4 regions of the Streptomyces sp. NPDC039462 genome follow, and region 1 is predicted to be linked to each of the others. Evidence: riboswitches for the same ligand, from Rfam matches in the RefSeq annotation. Region 1 holds a riboswitch; each other region holds the start of a gene.
The links. A riboswitch is a leader RNA that binds a small molecule or an ion and turns the genes downstream of it on or off. The one in region 1 is predicted to bind cobalamin.

Region 2: another riboswitch for cobalamin. It lies ahead of ACZ7LU_RS20895 (energy-coupling factor ABC transporter permease); the one in region 1 lies ahead of ACZ7LU_RS13405 (ribonucleoside-diphosphate reductase subunit alpha).
Region 3: another riboswitch for cobalamin. It lies ahead of metE (5-methyltetrahydropteroyltriglutamate--homocysteine S-methyltransferase); the one in region 1 lies ahead of ACZ7LU_RS13405 (ribonucleoside-diphosphate reductase subunit alpha).
Region 4: another riboswitch for cobalamin. It lies ahead of ACZ7LU_RS28550 (ABC transporter substrate-binding protein); the one in region 1 lies ahead of ACZ7LU_RS13405 (ribonucleoside-diphosphate reductase subunit alpha).

Annotation. Positions count from the first base shown of each region.
Region 1 covers NZ_JBVKAO010000002.1:635,275-640,151, reverse strand. Annotated here, with positions in the region: gene ACZ7LU_RS13405 (ribonucleoside-diphosphate reductase subunit alpha) at 1-2,105, opposite strand, end outside; cobalamin riboswitch at 2,237-2,359, opposite strand; gene ACZ7LU_RS13400 (GNAT family N-acetyltransferase) at 2,421-2,921, opposite strand; gene mctP (monocarboxylate uptake permease MctP) at 3,001-4,629, opposite strand; gene ACZ7LU_RS13390 (DUF3311 domain-containing protein) at 4,626-4,877, opposite strand, start outside.
Region 2 covers NZ_JBVKAO010000003.1:819,498-824,374, forward strand. Annotated here, with positions in the region: gene ACZ7LU_RS20885 (ArsR/SmtB family transcription factor) at 1-353, opposite strand, end outside; gene ACZ7LU_RS20890 (hypothetical protein) at 561-869, shown strand; cobalamin riboswitch at 1,096-1,279, shown strand; gene ACZ7LU_RS20895 (energy-coupling factor ABC transporter permease) at 1,310-2,038, shown strand; gene ACZ7LU_RS20900 (energy-coupling factor ABC transporter substrate-binding protein) at 2,038-2,445, shown strand; gene cbiQ (cobalt ECF transporter T component CbiQ) at 2,452-3,201, shown strand; gene ACZ7LU_RS20910 (energy-coupling factor ABC transporter ATP-binding protein) at 3,243-4,112, shown strand; gene ACZ7LU_RS20915 (endo alpha-1,4 polygalactosaminidase) at 4,091-4,877, opposite strand, start outside.
Region 3 covers NZ_JBVKAO010000001.1:1,985,213-1,990,089, forward strand. Annotated here, with positions in the region: gene ACZ7LU_RS07955 (hypothetical protein) at 1-358, opposite strand, end outside; gene metE (5-methyltetrahydropteroyltriglutamate--homocysteine S-methyltransferase) at 521-2,839, opposite strand; cobalamin riboswitch at 3,006-3,226, opposite strand; gene ACZ7LU_RS07965 (hypothetical protein) at 3,318-4,115, opposite strand; gene ACZ7LU_RS07970 (hypothetical protein) at 4,274-4,877, opposite strand, start outside.
Region 4 covers NZ_JBVKAO010000006.1:44,718-49,594, reverse strand. Annotated here, with positions in the region: gene ACZ7LU_RS28560 (ABC transporter ATP-binding protein) at 1-705, opposite strand, end outside; gene ACZ7LU_RS28555 (FecCD family ABC transporter permease) at 717-1,817, opposite strand; gene ACZ7LU_RS28550 (ABC transporter substrate-binding protein) at 1,814-2,857, opposite strand; cobalamin riboswitch at 2,924-3,108, opposite strand; gene ACZ7LU_RS28545 (VOC family protein) at 3,106-3,594, opposite strand; gene ACZ7LU_RS28540 (AraC family transcriptional regulator) at 3,600-4,460, opposite strand; gene ACZ7LU_RS28535 (HAD family hydrolase) at 4,651-4,877, shown strand, end outside.

The DNA.
Region 1 (4,877 bases):
TCCCACGCCGTGCGGTACAGCGCCCGCACGTCCTCGGGGATCCAGCCGAAGCCCTGCACCGAGCCGTTGGCCTCGCGCAGCGCCTCGCGGGTCTGCGCGTCCCAGACGCCGAGCCGCTTCAGCTCCTTCACGAGATAGGCGTTGACCTGGAGGAACTCGCCGGACAGCGTCTCGCGCTTGAAGAGGTTGGAGACCTGCGGCTCGATGCACTCGTAGACGCCCGCGATGGACGCGATGGTCGCGGTCGGCGCGATGGCGAGGAGCAGCGAGTTGCGCATGCCGGTGGTGGCGATGCGGGCCCGCAGCGCCGCCCACCGCTCCGGCCAGGTCAGCTCGACGTCGTAGTGGTCGGGGTGCAGCACGCCGCGCGCGGTGCGGGTCTTCTCCCAGGCGGGCAGCGGGCCGTTGCGCTCGGCGAGGTCCGCGGACGCCTCGTACGCGCCGAGCATGATCCGCTCGGCGATCCGGGTGGAGAGCGCCCGCGCCTCGGGGGAGTCGAAGGGCAGCTTCAGCTGGAAGAAGACGTCCTGGAGACCCATCGCGCCGAGGCCCACCGGGCGCCACTTGGCGTTGGAGCGGCCGGCCTGCTCGGTCGGGTAGAAGTTGATGTCGACGACGCGGTCGAGGAAGGTGACGGCGGTGCGGACGGTGTCGTCAAGCCGCTCCCAGTCGATGTCCTGGGCGGCCGGGTCCACGAACGCGCCGAGGTTCACCGAGCCGAGGTTGCAGACGGCCGTCTCCCCGTCGTCCGTCACCTCCAGGATCTCCGTGCAGAGGTTCGAGGAGTGCACGGTGTGGCCGGGCTCCGCCGTCTGGTTGGCGGTGCGGTTGGCGGCGTCCTTGAACGTCATCCAGCCGTTGCCGGTCTGCGCGAGGGTGCGCATCATGCGGCCGTACAGGTCCCGCGCGGGGATGGTCTTCTTCGCGAGCCCTGCCGCCTCCGCCCGCCGGTATGCGGCGTCGAACTCCTCACCCCACAGGTCGACGAGCTCGGGCACGTCGGACGGCGAGAACAGCGACCACGGCTGGTCGGCGGCGACCCGGCGCATGAACTCGTCGGGGATCCAGTGCGCGAGGTTGAGGTTGTGCGTGCGCCGCTGGTCCTCACCGGTGTTGTCGCGCAGCTCCAGGAACTCCTCGATGTCGGAGTGCCAGGTCTCCAGGTAGACCGCGGCCGCGCCCTTGCGCCGGCCGCCCTGGTTCACGGCGGCGACCGAGGCGTCCAGGGTCTTCAGGAACGGCACGATGCCGTTGGAGTGCCCGTTCGTCCCGCGGATCAGCGAACCCCGGGAGCGGATGCGGGAGTACGAGAGACCGATGCCGCCCGCGTGCTTGGAGAGCCGCGCGACCTGGTGGTAGCGGTCGTAGATCGAGTCGAGCTCGTCCAGCGGGGAGTCGAGGAGGTAGCAGGACGACATCTGCGGGTGGCGGGTGCCGGAGTTGAAGAGCGTCGGCGAGGACGGCAGGTAGTCCAGGCGGCTCATCAGGCGGTACAGCGCGGCGACCTCGTCGAGCGCGCGTTCGCTGCCGTCCTCCGCGAGGCCGCTCGCCACGCGCAGCATGAAGTGCTGCGGGGTCTCGATGACCTGGCGGGTGATCGGGTGGCGCAGCAGATAGCGGCTGTGCAGGGTGCGCAGTCCGAAGTACTCGAAGCGGAAGTCGGCGCCGTCGGCGAGCGCGGCCTCCACCAGCGCGTCGAGCCGGGCCGCGTGCTCGGTGACGAAGGACGCCGTGCGGTCGGCGATCAGGCCCTCGCGGTGGCCGACCGCGACGGAGTCGGTGAAGGAGCGCACGCCCTGTGTCGCCGCCTCCTCGCGGATGCCGATCGACAGGAGCCGGGCCGCCAGCTTGGAGTAGGCAGGGTCCTCCGAGATGAGCCCCGCGGCCGCCTCGGTCGCCAGCTCGCGCAGCTCCGCCTCGTCGGCCCGGGCCGAGCGGCCGCGCAGCGCGGCGGCGGCGACCCGGCCGGGGTCGGTGTCGGGGAGGTCGGCGGTGAGGTCGGTCAGGGTCCGCAGCAGCGCGGCCCCGGGTCCGTCGGTGCCTTCGGTACCCTCGGCGGTCGACTGTGACGGCGCTGACGCAGGTTCGGCAGGCGCGATGGTCACGTGGAGCTCTCCCTCGCTCGGCTCTGGGCCTGGGGGAGAGGACGGCACACACGGGCGCACCCGGGCAGGGCGGCGTACCGCGTCCACCGGCCCATTCCACGAGGCCCGGACGGTCGGCACCCGGGCCGGACGGCACGGGTGCACTGCCGGCAGGTCTTCGGACTCCGCGTACGACAAATGCGTACACGTCTACCGTTGCGGGACAGTTCCGGACTTGCACCGGATTCCCCTGCGGCGACAGCGAGCATGAGCATACATCTTGTGCCGCGCTCTTGAAGCAGGCCCACATCTTGTGTCGGCCCGCAGAGGGGGCGGCTAGAGTTTCAGCGCGTACGTCAGCAGCGGCACCGTCTCGATCGGGTTCCAGTCGCGCTCGGGCGTCCGCACGAAGCCGAGGCGCTCGTACAGCCGGTGGGCGGCGTGCATGGACGTCTGCGTGGACAGGACGAGCGCGCCGCGGCCCGCCTCCTCGGCGCGCCGCACGCACTCCCGTACGAGCGTCTCGCCCACACCCCGGCCCCGCGCCTCGGGGGAGACGGCCAGCATGCGTATCTCGGCCTCGCCGTCCCGCGCGATGTCGGCCATCGGCCCGCCGGACGGCACGTAGGTGACGCAGCCGAGCACCTTTCCGTCCGCCGCGGCCACCAGGACCTCGGCCGCCGCCGCCCGCGACGGCACGTCGCGCAGCACCGCGAGATAGGGGTCGTCCGCTCCGAAGTCCAGATGCCCGTCGAAGAGATAGGCCTGCGCGGTGAGGTCGCCGATGGCCTCGTGATCCTCGGGTCGTGCCTCTCTGATGCTGATCGTGAAATCCATGGGCGCAGTGTGCAACACGGGTACGACAAAGGGCCGCCGGTTTTTCCGGCGGCCCGAGTCGCGTGCGCGGTGGCAGGGATCAGTGTCCGGCGCCCGCCGTCGCCTTCGGCAGTTCCTGTATGACACCGGGGTCGCCCGCGTCCGCCGTGTAGTCCTCCGGCGACGTCTCGTCGATGCCCTCGGGCGCCTTCAGCGCCTTCAGGACGAAGGTGAGGACCACGGTCACGACCACGTTCAGGACGAACGCGGTGAGGCCGATGTAGCCGATCTCGCCGATGCCCGGGATCGTGTCGGACGAGCCGCCGAAGTGCTTCTGCGTGGGCGAGGCGACGCCGTACGCGGCGAGCGTGCCGTAGACCATGCCGACCGCCCAGCCGGCGAGCAGCGCCCAGCGGTGGAACCACCGGGTGAACAGGCCGCCGACCAGCGCGGGCATCGTCTGCAGGATCCAGATGCCGCCCAGGAGCTGGAAGTTGATCGCGACGGTCTTGTCCATGCCGAGGACGAAGACGAGGGCGCCCACCTTCACCATGAGCGAGACCAGCTTGGAGACCTTGGTCTCCTGCTCGGGCGTCGCGTCGGGCTTGATGAAGTCCTTGTAGATGTTCCGGGTGAAGAGGTTCGCGGCCGCGATGGACATGATGGCTGCCGGGACGAGCGCGCCGATGCCGATAGCGGCGAACGCGACGCCCGTGAACCAGTCCGGGAACATGTTCTCGAAGAGCTGCGGGATCGCCAGCTGGCCGTTCTCGACCTTCACCCCGGCCGCGATCGCCATGAAGCCGAGCAGCGCGAGCAGGCCCAGCATCAGGGAGTACAGGGGCAGGATCGTGGTGTTGCGGCGGATCACGTTCCGGCTCTTGGAGGAGAGCGTCGCCGTGATCGAGTGCGGGTACATGAAGAGCGCGAGGGCCGAGCCGAGCGCCAGGGTCGCGTACGTCCACTGACCGGCCTCCGGCGGCGCGAGCGCGCCACGCGGCTTGTCGGTCGCCGGGTTGGTCTGCGAGAACGCCTCGCCCGCCTTGGCGAAGATGTCGTCGAAGCCGCCGAGCTTGATCGGGATGTAGATGATCGCGACGACGATGACGAGATAGATCAGGCCGTCCTTCACGAACGCGATCAGCGCGGGCGCGCGCAGCCCCGACGAGTACGTGTACGCGGCGAGCACCGCGAACGCGATCAGCAGCGGCAGGTCCTTGATGAACCAGTTGGTGTCGGGGCCGCCGCCGATGCCCATGACGTCCAGGACGGCCTGGATGCCGACCAGTTGGAGCGCGATGTACGGCATCGTGGCGAGGATGCCGGTGACCGCGACGGCCAGCGAGAGCCCCTTGGAGCCGAAGCGCCCGCGCACGAAGTCGGAGGTGGTCACATAGCCGTGCTTGTGCGAGACCGACCACAGGCGCGGCAGGAAGGTGAAGATCAGCGGATAGACGAGGATCGTGTACGGCACGGCGAAGAAGCCGGCCGCGCCCGCCGCGTAGATCGCCGCGGGGACGGCCACGAAGGTGTACGCGGTGTAGAGGTCGCCGCCGAGCAGGAACCAGGTGACCCAGGTGCCGAACGACCGCCCGCCGAGGCCCCATTCGTCGAGGCTCTGGTCGTTCTCGGCCTTGCGCCAGCGGGCCGCGAGGAAGCCCATGACGGTGACCGCGAGGAAGAAGAAGATGAAGACCGCGAGGGCGACGCCGTTGACTCCGTCCTTCATGACCGCGCCCCTTCCTTGCGGGCGCGCTGGTCACGCTGCCACAGCTTGTAAGCGATCATCGTGAGCACCGTGGAGATGAGCACCCACAGCATCTGGTACCAGTAGAAGAAGGGGATGCCGATGAAGGTCGGCTCGATCTTGGCGTAGGAGCTCACCCACAGCATCGCCACGAACGGCGCGACAAGGCAGACGGCGATGACCACGCGGACCGGCGTGACGACCGGTCTGTTCACTTCAGGCGCATCTGA
Region 2 (4,877 bases), on a different contig from region 1:
CGGACGGCCGGCGAGAGGCCCCGGGTGCGGCCGGGCGCCCACTGCCGCAGATCCTTCCGGACGCGGTCGGCAGGTGTGCCGCGCAGCCGGTCGACCAGGTCGTCCGGGTGGCCCTCGCCGCTCAGGTCCAGGAAGTCCACCGCCGCGCCGGTGGCGGGGATCAGCTCGCACAACGTCCCTATCCGGGGCGGCAGATGCCGGGCCGCCCGGCTGCGCCAGGCGTCGAACCGGACCGGGTGGGAGCGCTCCTGGAGCAATCGGACGGCGATCTCCAGTTCGAGCAAGGGCCGTGGCGCCGCGGCCAGTCGGGTGCGGGCCAGGTCTTCGGCGGTGAGGTGGATACGCAACGTCACCCGGGCGATCCTCCTCGCGGCCTTCGATTCGGGCCAGCCCGAAACGAGTCGATCAGTGGCGGCCGGCGGCCAACACTGGCGGGGCCGGGAGAACGCAGCACCGTCCCGGCCAGGGGGGGAGGACGGCGCCGCGCGGCACCTCGCTGCCCGCGGCGCCGGTGCCCGCCCCCGTTCTCCCACCGCTCCACTCCGACGGAAGGAAAATCTGTGCGTCACATGAAGAAGGCCGCCCTGCTCGTGTCCGCGACGGCTCTGACCACCGCGCTCGCTGCCACGCCCGCGGTGGCCGACACGCACGGGAGCAGCGCTCCGAAGGCCACCGCGTCCTCCGCCGCGAGCGAGGCGGCCGACAGGTCCGCGGACGAGTTCGGCGCGATGTCGTGGATCTATGTGGGCACCTACCGCACCCTGTCCGCGTGCGAGGCCGACGGCCGGAACTCCATCTACTCCGAGTGGGACTGCAAGAAGAACCCCAGCAGCGGCAAGTGGCAGCTGTGGGTGAACGACGAGTCCTGATCGACTGTCGAAGGCGCTGAGGCGCTGAGGCGCTGAGGCGCTGAGGAGTTGAGAACGACCGGCCATTGAGCGTCCAGGGCCCCCACCCCGAGGGTGGGGGCCCTGGACGTTCGGGGCCGCCAGACCTACGCATGGCCTCTGAGCAGGGGCGTACGCGGTGGTGGTGTGCGCTCGGGTGTGACACCGGCGCGACCGCCGTGCAAGTTGTCAGGGCGATTTTTGCGCACTAGTGTCACCACGCCTTGGTGCTCGGGAAATCCGGTGTGATGCCGGTGCGGCCCTCGCCACTGTGATCGGGAAGTCCGGCTCCAGCCCTCGCGGCAGCCACTGGGTACACGCGTACCCGGGAAGGCGGAGTCCGGTCGGTACGACCCGTCAGCCAGGAGACCGGCCAAGGCACGTTGTCCATCCACGAGGTGCTGGAGAGGGTCTGCTGAGCCATGCACATAGCCGAGGGTTTCCTCCCGCCGGCGCACGCGATCGCCTGGGGCGTAGCGTCCGCGCCGTTCGTCGTCCACGGAGTCCGCTCCCTGACCCGTGAAGTCAAGGAACATCCGGAGAGCACGCTGCTCCTCGGAGCCTCCGGGGCCTTCACGTTTGTCCTTTCCGCGTTGAAAATCCCCTCGGTGACGGGCAGTTGCTCGCATCCGACGGGGACCGGGCTCGGGGCGATCCTGTTCCGGCCACCGATCATGACGGTGCTCGGCACCATCACCCTGCTCTTCCAGGCACTGCTGCTCGCCCACGGCGGACTCACCACCCTGGGCGCCAACGTGTTCTCCATGGCGATCATCGGCCCCTGGGCGGGTTACGCGGTCTACCGGCTCCTGAGGCGGTACGACGTGCCGCTCATGGTCACCGTGTTCTTCGGGGCGTTCGTCGCCGACCTGACCACGTACTGCGTCACCAGTGTCCAGCTGGCCCTGGCGTTCCCCGACCCCGGCAGCGGTTTCCTGGGCGCCCTGGGCAAGTTCGGCGGCATCTTCGCCGTCACCCAGATCCCCCTGGCGGTCAGCGAAGGCCTGCTCACCGTCCTGGTGATGCGCCTGCTCGTGCAGTCCAGCAAGGGCGAGCTCACCCGCCTCGGCGTACTGCTGCAGCGCAAGCAGGCGGACACCACGAAGAAGGCGGACACGACGAAGAAGACCGAGACGGGGGCCAGCGCCTGATGAGCCGGAACGCGAAGATCAACACACTGCTGCTCCTCATCGTCGCCGCGCTCGCGGTGCTTCCCCTGGCGCTCGGTCTCGGCGACGACGAGGAAGAGCCGTTCGCAGGCGCCGACGCCCAGGCCGAGACGGCGATCACCGAGATCGACCCGGACTATGATCCATGGTTCTCGCCGCTGTACGAACCCCCGTCCGGGGAAGTCGAGTCGGCGCTGTTCGCTCTACAGGCGGCCATCGGCGCGGGCGTCCTCGCCTACTACTTCGGGCTGCGCAAGGGCCGCCGCCAGGGCGCGGAACAGGCCCGGGCGGAAGCGGCACGGCCCGAAGCGGCGCGGCCGGAGGCGTCGGACGGCTCCGACGAGCCGGTCGACGCGGGCGGCCCCCGGTCCGGGACCGAGCGGGTCTGACCCGGCGTGCTGCCCATCGACGCGGCGGCGCACAGCAGTCGCTGGCGCCGCCGGCATCCCGTGGACAAGGCCGTGCTCGGTCTCGGCCTCACCGTCCTGGCCATCTCGCTGCCGCCCTGGCCGGGCGCCGTCCTGGTGCTGGTCGCCGCACTCGCCCTGCTGCTGGGCCCGGCGGGCGTGCCGCCGGGCAAACTGTGGCGCGCCTACCGCGTGCCGCTCGGCTTCTGCGTGACCGGCGCCCTGACCCTGCTCATTCAGGTCGGCGGTCCCGGCGGGTTCGTGGCGTTCGCGGACGGCGGCCCGGCGCGGGCGGGCGGTCTGCTCCTGCGGACCTCCGCGGCCTCGCTCGGCGTGCTCCTGTTCGCCTTCACCACGCCCATGTCGGACCTGCTGCCCCGCCTGGTGAAGGCGGGGGTGCCCGCGCCGGTCGTGGACGTGGCGCTGGTCACGTACCGGATGAGCTTCCTGCTCCTGGACTCCATGAGCCGGATCCGGCAGGCGCAGGCCGCCCGGCTCGGCCACACCACCCGCGCCGCCACCTGGCGTTCCCTCGCCGGTCTCGGCGCCACCGCGTTCGTGCGCGCCTTCGACCGGGCGAGCCGGCTGCAGGCCGGGCTCGCCGGGCGTGGCTACGACGGCACCCTGCGCGTCCTCGTGCCCGAGGCCCGGATATCACGGCCCTTCCTCGCCGCCGGCGCGGCACTGCTCGTGGGCCTGGTGGCCCTGACCCTCGTACTGGAAAGGTTCCTGCCATGAGCGCCACGAGTGCGACGAGCGCCGGGGGCGGCGCGAGCGCCATGAGTCAGCCCGTGGTCGCTCTCCGCGCGGTGTCCTACGCGTACGAGGACGGGCCCACCGTGCTCAGCGGCCTCGACTTCGACGTCGTCGAGGGCCGTGCCCTCGCGCTGCTCGGACGCAACGGCAGCGGCAAGACCACCCTCATGCGGCTGCTCAGCGGCGGACTGCGGCCCGCCTCCGGCGAGTTGACGGTCGAGGGTGTCCCCGTGACGTACCACCGCAAGGGCCTGACCCGGCTGCGCACGACCGTGCAGCTGGTGGTGCAGGACCCGGACGACCAGCTGTTCGCCGCGTCGGTCGAACAGGACGTCTCCTTCGGCCCCTTGAACCTCGGCCTGCCCGATGCCGAGGTCCGGGCCCGCGTCGCCGAGGCGCTCGCCGCCCTCGACATCACAGCGCTCGCCGACCGGCCCACCCACCTGCTCTCCTACGGCCAGCGGAAGCGGACCGCCATCGCCGGAGCCGTGGCGATGCGCCCCCGCGTACTCATCCTCGACGAGCCGACCGCGGGACTCGACCCCGACGGCCAGGAACGCCTCCTCGTCACCCTGCAACGGCTGCGGGACGCCGGGACGACCGTGGTCATGGCGACCCATGACGTCGACCTGGCCCTGCGCTGGGCCGACGACGCTGCGCTGCTCACCCCCTCCGGAGTGCGGACGGGGCCGGTGGCTGAGACGCTGGCCCGGCGGGACCTCCTGGCCGAGGCCGGGCTGCACCTGCCGTGGGGCATCGCCGTCGGCGAGCTGCTGCGCACGTGCGGCCTGGCGGCGGAGACGGGGAAGGCGCCGCGTACGGCGGAGGAGTTGGCGGCCCTGGCTGCCGGGGCCCGTGACCGGGGCTCTTCTCAGCAGTGGCGGTACACGTAACCGTCCTCGCCTGCGGCGCGTACGTCGCGGTCGCGCAGCGTCACGGAGAGCTTCTTGCCCCAGGTGCGACAGGCGGTGTCGAAGTCCTTCGCCACGTACTCGATGTCGAAGACCTTCCCGTCGTACGCGGACGCGAAGTCCGGGCACTCCTTGTAACGCGCGCACTCCTCGGTCACGGCGAAGTCGAAACCGATCCGCTCACGGTGGTCCAGCAGGTCGGTGGTGTTCTTCTGGGCGATGGCCAGGCCCTGGCGGTGCGCACGCTGGGCCAGGAGGCGGGCGAAGGCGGCCGCGTCGTCGGTGGTGAGCAGGCCGTCCGAGCGTTCGTAGGAGTCGAGGTTGTCGGGCTCCACCGCGTCGAAGCCCGCCTTCGCGCAGCCGTCGATCCACGAGCCGACGATCTCGGCGAGGGCCGCGCGCTTCTTCTCGGTGGAGATGTCGAGCAGGGGCTCCTGCCAGTCCTCGTCGACGACCTTGCGCCCCTCCTCGTCACGCAGGAGAAGAGAACTGTGCTCGCGCTGCCACCAGCGTGCCGCCTCCTTGCCCGGCTGGGCCTGGAAGGCGTTGACGTAACAGATGTTGTAGCGGCCCGGGGCGGGGTCGGCGGTGCGGTCGCGCGAGACGGCGCGCACCTTCGACGGCGGCGCGTACGGGCCACCGAGCTGGTAGTCGAAGGCGGCGTCGACGGGCGGCTGTCGGACACGGTCGCGGCCGGAGACACCGGATCCGCCGGAGTCACCCGATCCGCCGGGTCCGCCGGGTCCG
Region 3 (4,877 bases), on a different contig from region 1:
GCCAGTGCCGGGCGCAGTAAGGGACGTCGCACTCCGCGCAGAAGCCCGCGTCCCCTTTGAGGCCGGCTGTGTGGACGCGGGCGAAGGTGCGCGGGTAGCGGAAGGCGTCGCGGTAGCGGCGCGCGTCCTCGGCGGCGATGTTCTCACCGGCGCCGTTCGTGTACGCCTCGCTCTCCACGGTGAACCACCAGAGCGAGGGACTTCTCGACGCGGCGTAGGCGGCGCGGCTCAGCGCGCTCCAGCGCGGCATGCTCACGGGATCCATGCCGGGAGGCGTGAACTCCAGGTGGGCGACGCGCGCTTTGCACACGGCGCAGGCCACGTACAGGACGAACAGGAGGGAGGGAACTTGTCTCATGGCGTCCGGCCTTGGAAGTGGGGCGTGGAGTGCTGTCCGGCTGAACGCATCCTTCCACAGTGCAACGCGCTGCCGAGCGCGAAGGAACATCCCTGTGCCGGCGTGCCCTGCCGGGCGGGAGCACGCCGCTCCCGCCCGGTTCCGTCACACCGCGTCAGGCCGTCAGGAGCCGGTCAGCTCCGCACGGACCGTCCTGGCCGCCGCGACCAGGTTCTCCAGGGAGGAACGGGTCTCGGGCCAGCCGCGCGTCTTCAGGCCGCAGTCGGGATTGACCCAGAGCCGTTCGGCCGGGATGGCGTCGAGTCCCTTGCGCAGCAGGGCCGCCGCCTCCTCGGCGCTCGGCACGCGCGGGGAGTGGATGTCGTACACGCCGGGGCCCGCCTCGCGCGGATAGCCGTGGGCGGCGAGTTCGCGCGCGACCTGCATGTGGGAGCGGGCCGCCTCCAAACTGATGACGTCGGCGTCGAGGTCGTCGATCGCCTGGACGACGTCCCCGAACTCGGCGTAGCACATGTGTGTGTGGATCTGCGTGTCCGGACGGACCCCACCGGAGGTGAGACGGAACGACTCCGTGGCCCAGGCGAGGTAGGCGGGGTGGTCGGCGGCGCGCAGCGGCAGCGTCTCGCGCAGCGCGGGCTCGTCGACCTGGATGACCGAGGTCCCGGCCGCCTCCAGGTCGTTCACCTCGTCGCGCAGGGCGAGCGCCACCTGGCGGGCGGTGTCGCCGAGCGGCTGGTCGTCGCGGACGAAGGACCAGGCGAGCATGGTGACGGGCCCGGTGAGCATGCCCTTGACGGGACGGTCCGTCAGGGACTGGGCGTACGTCGTCCAGCGCACCGTCATCGGCTCGGGCCGCGAGATGTCACCGGCGAGGATCGGCGGCCGCACATAGCGGGTGCCGTACGACTGGACCCAGCCGTGCTGCGTGGCGAGGTAGCCCGTGAGCTGTTCGGCGAAGTACTGCACCATGTCGTTGCGCTCGGGCTCGCCGTGCACCAGGACGTCGATGCCAGCCTTCTCCTGAAAGGAGATGACCTCCTGGATCTCGGCCCTGATGCGCTCCTCGTACCCCGCGCCGTCGAGCCGTCCGGCCCGCAGGTCGGCGCGGGCGGCCCGCAGTTCACCGGTCTGCGGGAAGGAGCCGATGGTCGTCGTCGGCAGGAGGGGGAGGCGGAGGGTGGCGCGCTGGGCCGCGGCCCGCTCCGCGTACGGCTGGGAGCGCCGTGCGTCGGCGTCGGTGACGGCTTCGGTACGGGCGCGGACGGCCGGGTCGCGGGTGATGGGGGAGCCCGCCCGCGACGCCAGGTCGGCGCGGTTGGCGGCGAGTTGGGTGGAGATCGTGTGCGTGCCCCGCGCCAGGCCCCTGGCGAGGGTCACGATCTCGGTGGTCTTCTGGCGGGCGAAGGCCAGCCAGCGCAGGATCTGCGGCTCGATGTCACGTTCGAGGGCCGTGTCGATGGGGACGTGGAGGAGTGAGCAGGAGGCGGCCACGTCGACCCGGTCGGCGAGTCCGAGCAGGGTGCCGAGCGTGGCCAGGGACTGCTCCAGGTCGTTGACCCAGATGTTGCGGCCGTTGACGACACCGGCGACGAGCCGCTTGCCGGGCAGGCCGCCCACGGCGGCGAGCGCGTCGAGGTTGGCGGCGGCCGCCCCGGTGAAGTCGAGGGCGAGGCCGTCGACCGGGGCCTTGGCGAGCACCGGCAGTGCGTCGCCGAGCCGGTCGAAGTACGAGGCGACAAGGAGCTTGGGGCGGTCGGTGAGGGCGCCCAGGTCGCGGTAGGCGCGCTCGGCCGCGTTCAGTTCGGCCGGCGTGCGGTCCTGGACGAGGGCGGGCTCGTCGAGCTGGACCCACTCGGCACCCGCCGCGCGCAGGTCCGCGAGGACTTCGGCGTACACCGGCAGGAGACGGTCGAGGAGGGTGAGCGGGTCGAAGTCGGGAGCCACCCCGGGCGCGGGCTTGGCGAGCAGCAGGTAGGTGACAGGGCCGACGAGGACGGGCCGGGCCGCGAGGCCGAGCGCCCGGGCCTCCTTGAACTCGGTGACCTGCTTGGTGGAGTCGGCGCTGAACACCGTGCCAGGACCCAACTCGGGCACCAGGTAGTGGTAGTTCGTGTCGAACCACTTCGTCATCTCCAGCGGCGCCACGTCCTGCGTGCCGCGCGCCATCGCGAAGTAGCCGTCGAGCGTGTTCGTCTCGACCGCGGCACGGTGCCGTTCGGGGACGGCGCCGACCATGACGGTGGTGTCCAGGACGTGGTCGTAGTACGAAAAGTCGCCGGTCGGGACTTCGCCGATGCCGGCGTCGGCGAGTTCCTGCCAGTTCGCGCGGCGGAGGTCGGCGGCGGCGGTACGGAGGGCGTCGGCGGTGACGCGGCCCTTCCAGTAGCCCTCGATCGCCTTCTTCAGTTCGCGGTTGCGGCCCTGGCGGGGGTAGCCGTACACGGTGGCCCGTGCTGCCGCGGCTGCGGGCTTGGTGGTCACGGAGATCTCCTTCGCGAGATGAATCCCTGAGATCCCGGGGACGGGACGAGAGCGCGAAGGGGCGACCGACCGGACAGGTGAGGGATCGCGCGGGTGGCGCGGCCGTCCGTCCGATGTGTGCGCCGACCCGCCCTCGAGGTCACCGGGATATCCGCGCCCGAAACGGTTCGCGCGCGGACAGCGGGCAGGTCTTCGGACTCGCGGGCACATCCTCACGGGGGAGGACGCCTACTGGCCGTCGCTTCCCAGGACCGGTCTCCGGTCCCAGTGCGTGTGACGGCGGTCGTTCCCGCTCACCGCTGCGGGGCAGTCCCGGATTCCCACCGGGTTCCCTCTTGCGACGCTCCCGCCTGGCGGACGGGGCGAACCAGCTGCGCTGATCACTTTACGACGCCGTCCACCGGTGGGCCGGGTCACGGCAGGATCCGAAAAGTGAGGTGCGACACGCGGCGCCACACGCGTGGCCCCACCGGATCGGCTATCCCCGGCACTCCCGTGCCCGGCGGCCGGTCCCGCTGAGCAGGTCGACGCGTTGTCCCGGGCCCTCCTTGAGGACGTAGAGGGTGCCGTCCTCGGGCGTCCAGTAGCGGGGGACGAGGAAGACGCGGTCTCCGGAGACGTGGAACAGCCGCAGCCCGCCGTACTCGTACGCGTACTGGCTGCCCTTGTCGGTGACGCGACGGAAGCAGCTGCCGCCGCCGCGGATCATCAGATCCTTCTCGCTGAAGACGGCGACAGCCGGGAAGTCGCTGAGCAGGGTCCGCTCGGTCAGCTCCGCCCGGCCGCGGCCCGCGATCGCCGCGTACGTCGACACGGCCCAGAACAGCGACAGGACGCAGATGAAGAGGGTGAGCCCCCAGAGCCGCAGGTCCCGGCGGTCACGGGTGCGGGCGTACGCGTTGAGCGCGAAGCCGCCGATCGCGGTGAGCGGCAGCAACAGGTCGAACAGCCAGGGGTTGAGCGGATACAGCGGTACGAGGACGAGGGGCACCGCCCACGCGAACCGCAGCACGCGCACGGCGCGGGCCAGCCGCTCCGGTGCGCCCGCCGCCCAGCGCAGCAGTCCGAGCGTGCCGAGCGCGACGCCCGCCGCGAACCAGGCGGGGAGGTAGAGGGCTCCGACGCTGCGCAACAGGTAGTCGCTGGTGGAGAAGTGGAAGACGGTGTCGCGCAGCCCGAGGGCCTTGGTCTCGGCGTCGGTGCTCGCCCAGCCGAAGTAGAAGAGGACCGCGGTCAGGAGGGTGACGAGGGAGCCGATGGCGCCGACGAGCTCCAACCAGCCGATGGGGGGTGGGGAGGGGGCCGGGGAAGGGGCCGGATCCGGAACCGGATCAGGAGCCGGGGTGGGCTCCGGTGCGGGGGCGGGCCGGGGTGCCGGCTCAGGGTCGGCGGGCGGTTCCGGTTCGGGTTCCGGTCGTGGCTCCGGAGGCTCACTCATCGGGACAGCGCGTCGGACGTGGGCGAGGCGGAGGCGGATGACCCGGAGGAGGGCGAGGGAGGCTGCGGGACGCCGCTCCAGTCGAGGGTGAACGCCGCCCGCTTCGTCACCCTGGCGCCGCTCTTCGTCACGAGCGTCACGTCGATGGCCGTCGGACGCCGCCCCTCAAAACGGTCGGCTCCTGGAAGGTCCACCGATACCGTCCCGTCCTTGCAGCACCTCGCCTTGTCGTCCTCGTCGCCGAAGGGCTCCAGGGAGATCGGGTTCGTCAGCTCCGCGGCGCGCAGTTCCACGGTGGCCGGCGCGTCGGGCCACGTGCCGTAGAAGCCGATCGACGAGCCCGGCGCGACGCTCGCGTCCGTGGCGGAGATCTTGTTGCCGCACGCTGCGGCGCCCGCCGGGGCGGGGCGCAACACCACTTGTTCGGCGGGGTGGCGTTGGTAGTAGGCGACGAAGCGTTGCAGGACCGCCAAGGCGTCCCCGTCCTTGCACAACTGGTCGGTGTTCGCGGGCCGGTACCCGGCCGCGCGCAGCCCCGCTTCGGCCTTCGCCGCGATGTCCAGCCCCTGCCTCTCGCCCTGGGCGGCCTTGCAGATCCCG
Region 4 (4,877 bases), on a different contig from region 1:
CGTGCCGTCCTTGAGGACCAGCAGCCGGTCGCAGAACATGGCCGCCAAATTGAGGTCGTGCAGCGCGATCACGCTGGTGACGGGGAGCTCCGCCACCAGCGTCAGCAGGTCCAACTGGTGCTGGATGTCCAGGTGGTTGGTGGGCTCGTCGAGCAGGAGCTCGCGGGGTTCCTGGGCCAGCGCGCGGGCGATCTGGACGCGTTGGCGCTCGCCGCCGGAGAGCGTGTGCCAGGCCTGTCCCGCGCGCTCGGCGAGCCCGGTGCGCGCCAGGGCCTCGCGCACGGCCCGCTCGTCGCGGGCCGTGGGGCCCGACCAGGCGCGGCGGTGCGGGATGCGGCCCAGGCGTACGACATCTCGTACAGTCAACTCGACCTGGGTCGAGGCGTGTTGCTCGACGACGGCGACCCGGCGCGCCACCTCGCGGCGGCCCGTGTCGGACAGCGGGCGGCCGTCCAGGGTGACCACTCCGGAGGCCGGGGCGAGGACGCCCGCGAGGATGCGCAGGAGCGTGGACTTGCCGGATCCGTTGGGGCCGAGGAGCCCCACCATGGCGCCGTCGGGCGGCGCGAGGCTGACGCCGTCGACGACGAGCCGCCCGCCCGCCTCACGGGAGACCCGGTCGGCACGCAGGCCGGGGGCGCCCGGGGCATCCGGGGCGCCCGTGCCGTCCGGCGCGCCCGCGTCACCCGAGGCGCCCGGGAGCATCACGTCGTACGTCATGACGTCCTCCGCGTCCGGTACAGCACGGCCACGAACGCCGGTACGCCGATGAGCGAGGTCACCACGCCGACCGGGACCTCCTGGGGCTCCAGGGCCGTGCGGGCCAGCGTGTCCACCCAGACCAGGAAGACCGCGCCGGCGAGCGCGGTGACCGGGAGCAGCCGGGCGTGGCCGGAGCCGACGACCGCGCGGGCCGCGTGCGGCAGGACGAGGCCGACGAAGCCGATGGCGCCCGCCGAGCTGACCAGGGCCGCGGTCAGGAGAGCGGTCGTGCAGAGCAGGACGAGCCGGGTGCGGGCCACCCGGACGCCCAGCGCCGCCGCGGCCTCCGGGCCGAACGCGAAGGCGTCGAGCGTGCGGGCGTGGCCCAGGCAGACGACCAGCGTGACCGCGAGCACCGCGCCGCACAGCCACACGTCCGTCCAGCCGGTACCGCTGAGGGAGCCGAGGAGCCAGAAGAGGATGCCGCGGGTGGTCTCCGCGTCGCCCGCCGTGAGGACGACGAACGACGTGAGCGCGGAGAACAGCTGCATGGCCGCCACGCCGGACAGCACGACCCGGTCCGTCGTGTCGCCGAGCGTGTGACTCAGGAGCAGGACCAGCGCGAAGGAGCAGAGCGCGCCCGCGAAGGCGCCCGCCGAGACCGAGACCGCTCCCCCGCCGACGCCGAGGACGACGACCGCGACCGCTCCCGTGGACGCCCCGGACGACACCCCGAGCACGAACGGGTCGGCGAGCGGGTTGCGGAGCAGCGACTGCATGACCGCCCCGCAGACCGCGAGGCCCGCGCCGCAGACCGCGGCGAGCAGGGTGCGGGGCATCCGCAGGTTCCAGACGATGCCGTCCCTGATCGGGGTGAGGGGGCTCTCGCCCCAGCCGAGGTGCGCGACGACGGTCGCCCACACGTCCGGCACGGAGATGTCCGCGGGCCCGATGGTGACGGCCACGGAGACGGACAGGACGAGCCCGGCGGCCCCGGCCACCCAGAGGAGGCCGAGCCGCAGTCCGTGCCGTATGGAGAAGACGACGGGGTCGGGGGCATTCGCGGGGAGAGCGGGTGCGGGGACCGTGTCCCTGCCGGGTGCTGCCTCCGTCACTTGACGAGCCCGAATTTCCGCAGGCCCGCGGCGACCTGTTCGATGCCGTCGACCGTGCGGATCGTGGGGTTCATGGCCTGGCCGCTGAGGAGGACGTACCGCTTCTTCTTCACGGCGGTCAGGTTCTTCGTCGCCGGGTTGGTCTCCAGGAACTTGATCTTCGCCGCCGCGCTCTCGGCCGACTGCGACTTGCGCGTGAGGTCGCCGATGACGAGGACGTCGGGGTCGCGGTCGGCGACGGTCTCCCAGTTGATCTGGGGCCATTCCTCGCGGGTGTCGTCGAAGACGTTCTTCGCGCCGAGCTCGCGGGTGATGATGCCGGGCGCGCCGCAGCAGCCCGCCATGTAGGGGGCGTCGGAGTTGGCGAACCAGTACAGGAGCGTCACGTCGGAGGCGGCCGCCTCGTCGATGTCCTTCGTGGCCTTCGTGATACGGCCCTTCAGGTCCGCGACCAGCTTCTCGCCGCGCTTCTCGACGTGGAAGACCTTCGCCAGGTCGCGCACCTCTTTGTAGACCGTGTCCATGGTGAGGGTCTTGACGCGTTTGCCGTCGCCGCCGCTGTCGTTGTCCTTGCCCGCGCAGTCGGTGGGCGAGACGTAGACGGGGACGCCGAGTTCGGTGAACTTCGTGCGGTCGGCGACGCCGCCCTTGCCGACCGTGTAGAGGAAGGAGGCGCTGACGAAGTCGGGCTCCTTGGAGAGGACCTTCTCCAGCGCCGGGTAGCGGTCGGCGAGCCGCTCCACCTTCGCGTTGTCCTTCTCCAGGTTCTTCAGGACCGGGTCGGTCCAGGTGCCGGTGCCGACCATGCGGTCGGCGAGGCCGAGGGAGAGGAGGATCTCCGTGGAACCCTGGTCGAGGGAGACGGCCCGCCGGGGCGCCGCGTCGACCTTCGCCTCCTTGCCGCAGGAGGCGACCGTCACCGGATAGCCGTCGGCGCTCCCGCCCGCCGGCTTCTCCGCGGAGCCGCCGCACGCGGTGAGCGTGAGCGTGCCGGCACAGAGCAGGGCGGACAGAGTGGATATACGGGCTGTCGAGGACACGTGATCCCTTGGGTCTCGCGGCTCATACGCGGAGCCTGGCCTGCGTCACGACCTCCGCCGCCCGGTGTGCGAGCGGAGGCGCCAGCAGGTCTTCGGACTCGGGATCGACCGGGCGGGGCGCCTTCCCGGGCGTCCTGGAACGCCCAGTGGCCGTGGCCCCGCCCGTCCCCCTCACCGCTGCGCGTCAGTTCCGGATTCGCACCGGATTCCCTGGCCCAGGTGTGGGTTTGACTGGCTTGCGCAAGTTATCACGCGTCCTCGCGGGGGCGGTCCGTGCCGTGGACCGGCACGGGCCTCGGCTCGCCGCGGTAGGTGCCGAAGGACCAGCGGTTTCCCTCGGGGTCCTCGATGCCGAACTCGCGGCTGCCGTAGGGCTTGTCCTCGATCTCACGGGTGATCTTGACGCCGGCCTCGGTGAGGCGGGCGTACAGGGCGTCCACATGGTCGGTGACGACGTAGGCACCGGACGTGCCCGGCTTTCCGCAGGCCGCGGCCGCCGACTCGGGGTCGTACGAGCCGAGCATGATGCCGCCGCCCTCGGGCCAGTCGAGCTGGGCGTGGGCCACGCGGCCGCCGTCCTCGTAGACGGCGGTGCGCAGGAAGCCGACGGTGCCGACGAGGAAGTCGATCAGCGCGGGGGCGTCCTCGGCCTGGAGCGCCGGCCAGATGGCGGGGGCGGGTGCGGTTTCAGGGGCGCCAGGCGTGGTGTCGGGTGTGGTATCGGGTGTGGTGTTCATGTCTCTCACTCTTCTCCGCCGCCGTGCGCCCCGGCTTGGATATTCCGGCACTCCTCGGCCAGCCAGCGGGTGGGGCTCGCCTCCGTGTACTGCCGGAAGTCGCGGACGAGGTGGGAGTGGTCGTAATAGCCGGTCTCGGCGGCGACCCGGGCGAGGTCCGGCGGCCCGCCCGCCGCGACGGCGCGGACCACGGCGGCCTTGGCGTGCTGGAAACGCATCAGGCGGGCGGCCTGTTTGGGGCTCAGCCCGGTCTCGGCGCGGAACAGCGCGGTCAGCCGGCGCTCGCTGAGCGCCACGTGCCGGGACAGGCCGCCGAGGGTGCCCGCGCCCCGGTGCCTGGCCAGCCACGCCCAGGCCTCGGCGACCTCCGGGCGCACGGCCCCGGCGGCGCGGTCCTCGGCCGCGCGCCGCCGCAGATAGCCGGAGAGCAGGGCGAAGCGGTCCTCCCAGCGGTCCAGTTCGCACAGGCGCTCGCGGAGGTCGGCGGCGCGGTCGCCGAGGACGTCGGTGCCGCCGACGACGAGCTGCCCGGCCAGTTCCGCGGCGGGCAGCCCGAGGAGCGGGCGGGCCGCGAGGGGGTGCACGGCGAGCTGGATGCCCGCCTCGTGCTCGGGCTGTACGACGTACGCGGGGCTCTGGTGCAGGCCGCCCACGACGATGTCGGTGCGCGCCGCGTCCGGTCCCGTGGCCTGGCCGGGGGTGGCGCCGGTGGCGATGGGGCCGTCCAGCGAGAAGATCAAGGTCAGATACGGGGACGGGAGGCCCCGGTGCAGGGCGGGCCGCTGCCCCGCGGTGCGGTAGCCGACCGCGGAGACGACCATGCCGCCGAGCCGTGGAACGGTCCGGACGAACTCACGGGAGCCCATGCGTTCCAGTATGCGGGGCGTGGCCCGGACGCGTCGCGGAGTCCCCTACCGCTACCCCCGTCCCCCTCCCCCATACCCCCCGCCCCCGGTGACTTCGATCATGGGAAATGAGCGTCCCGGCCCATAGCATGGCGCGCCGCTCCGGACGGGGCCGCGCATCGCTTTCAGGAAACGGCAGGGACGTAGAGACATGGCAGTACGGGCAAAGGGCAAGCTGGCCGTCATCGGTGCCACGGGGGCGCTGGCCGCCGCCGTCCTCGCGGGCAGCGCACTGTGGCCCACCAGCGAGGCGACCGCCGCCGACACCTCCGTGGCCACCGCCCGTGAGCTGTCACACTGGCCGAAGCCCGTCGCGAAGAAGCTCGGCAAGGTCATCGCGGAGAACGGCCACAAGGGCGCGTACGCCGTCTTCGACGC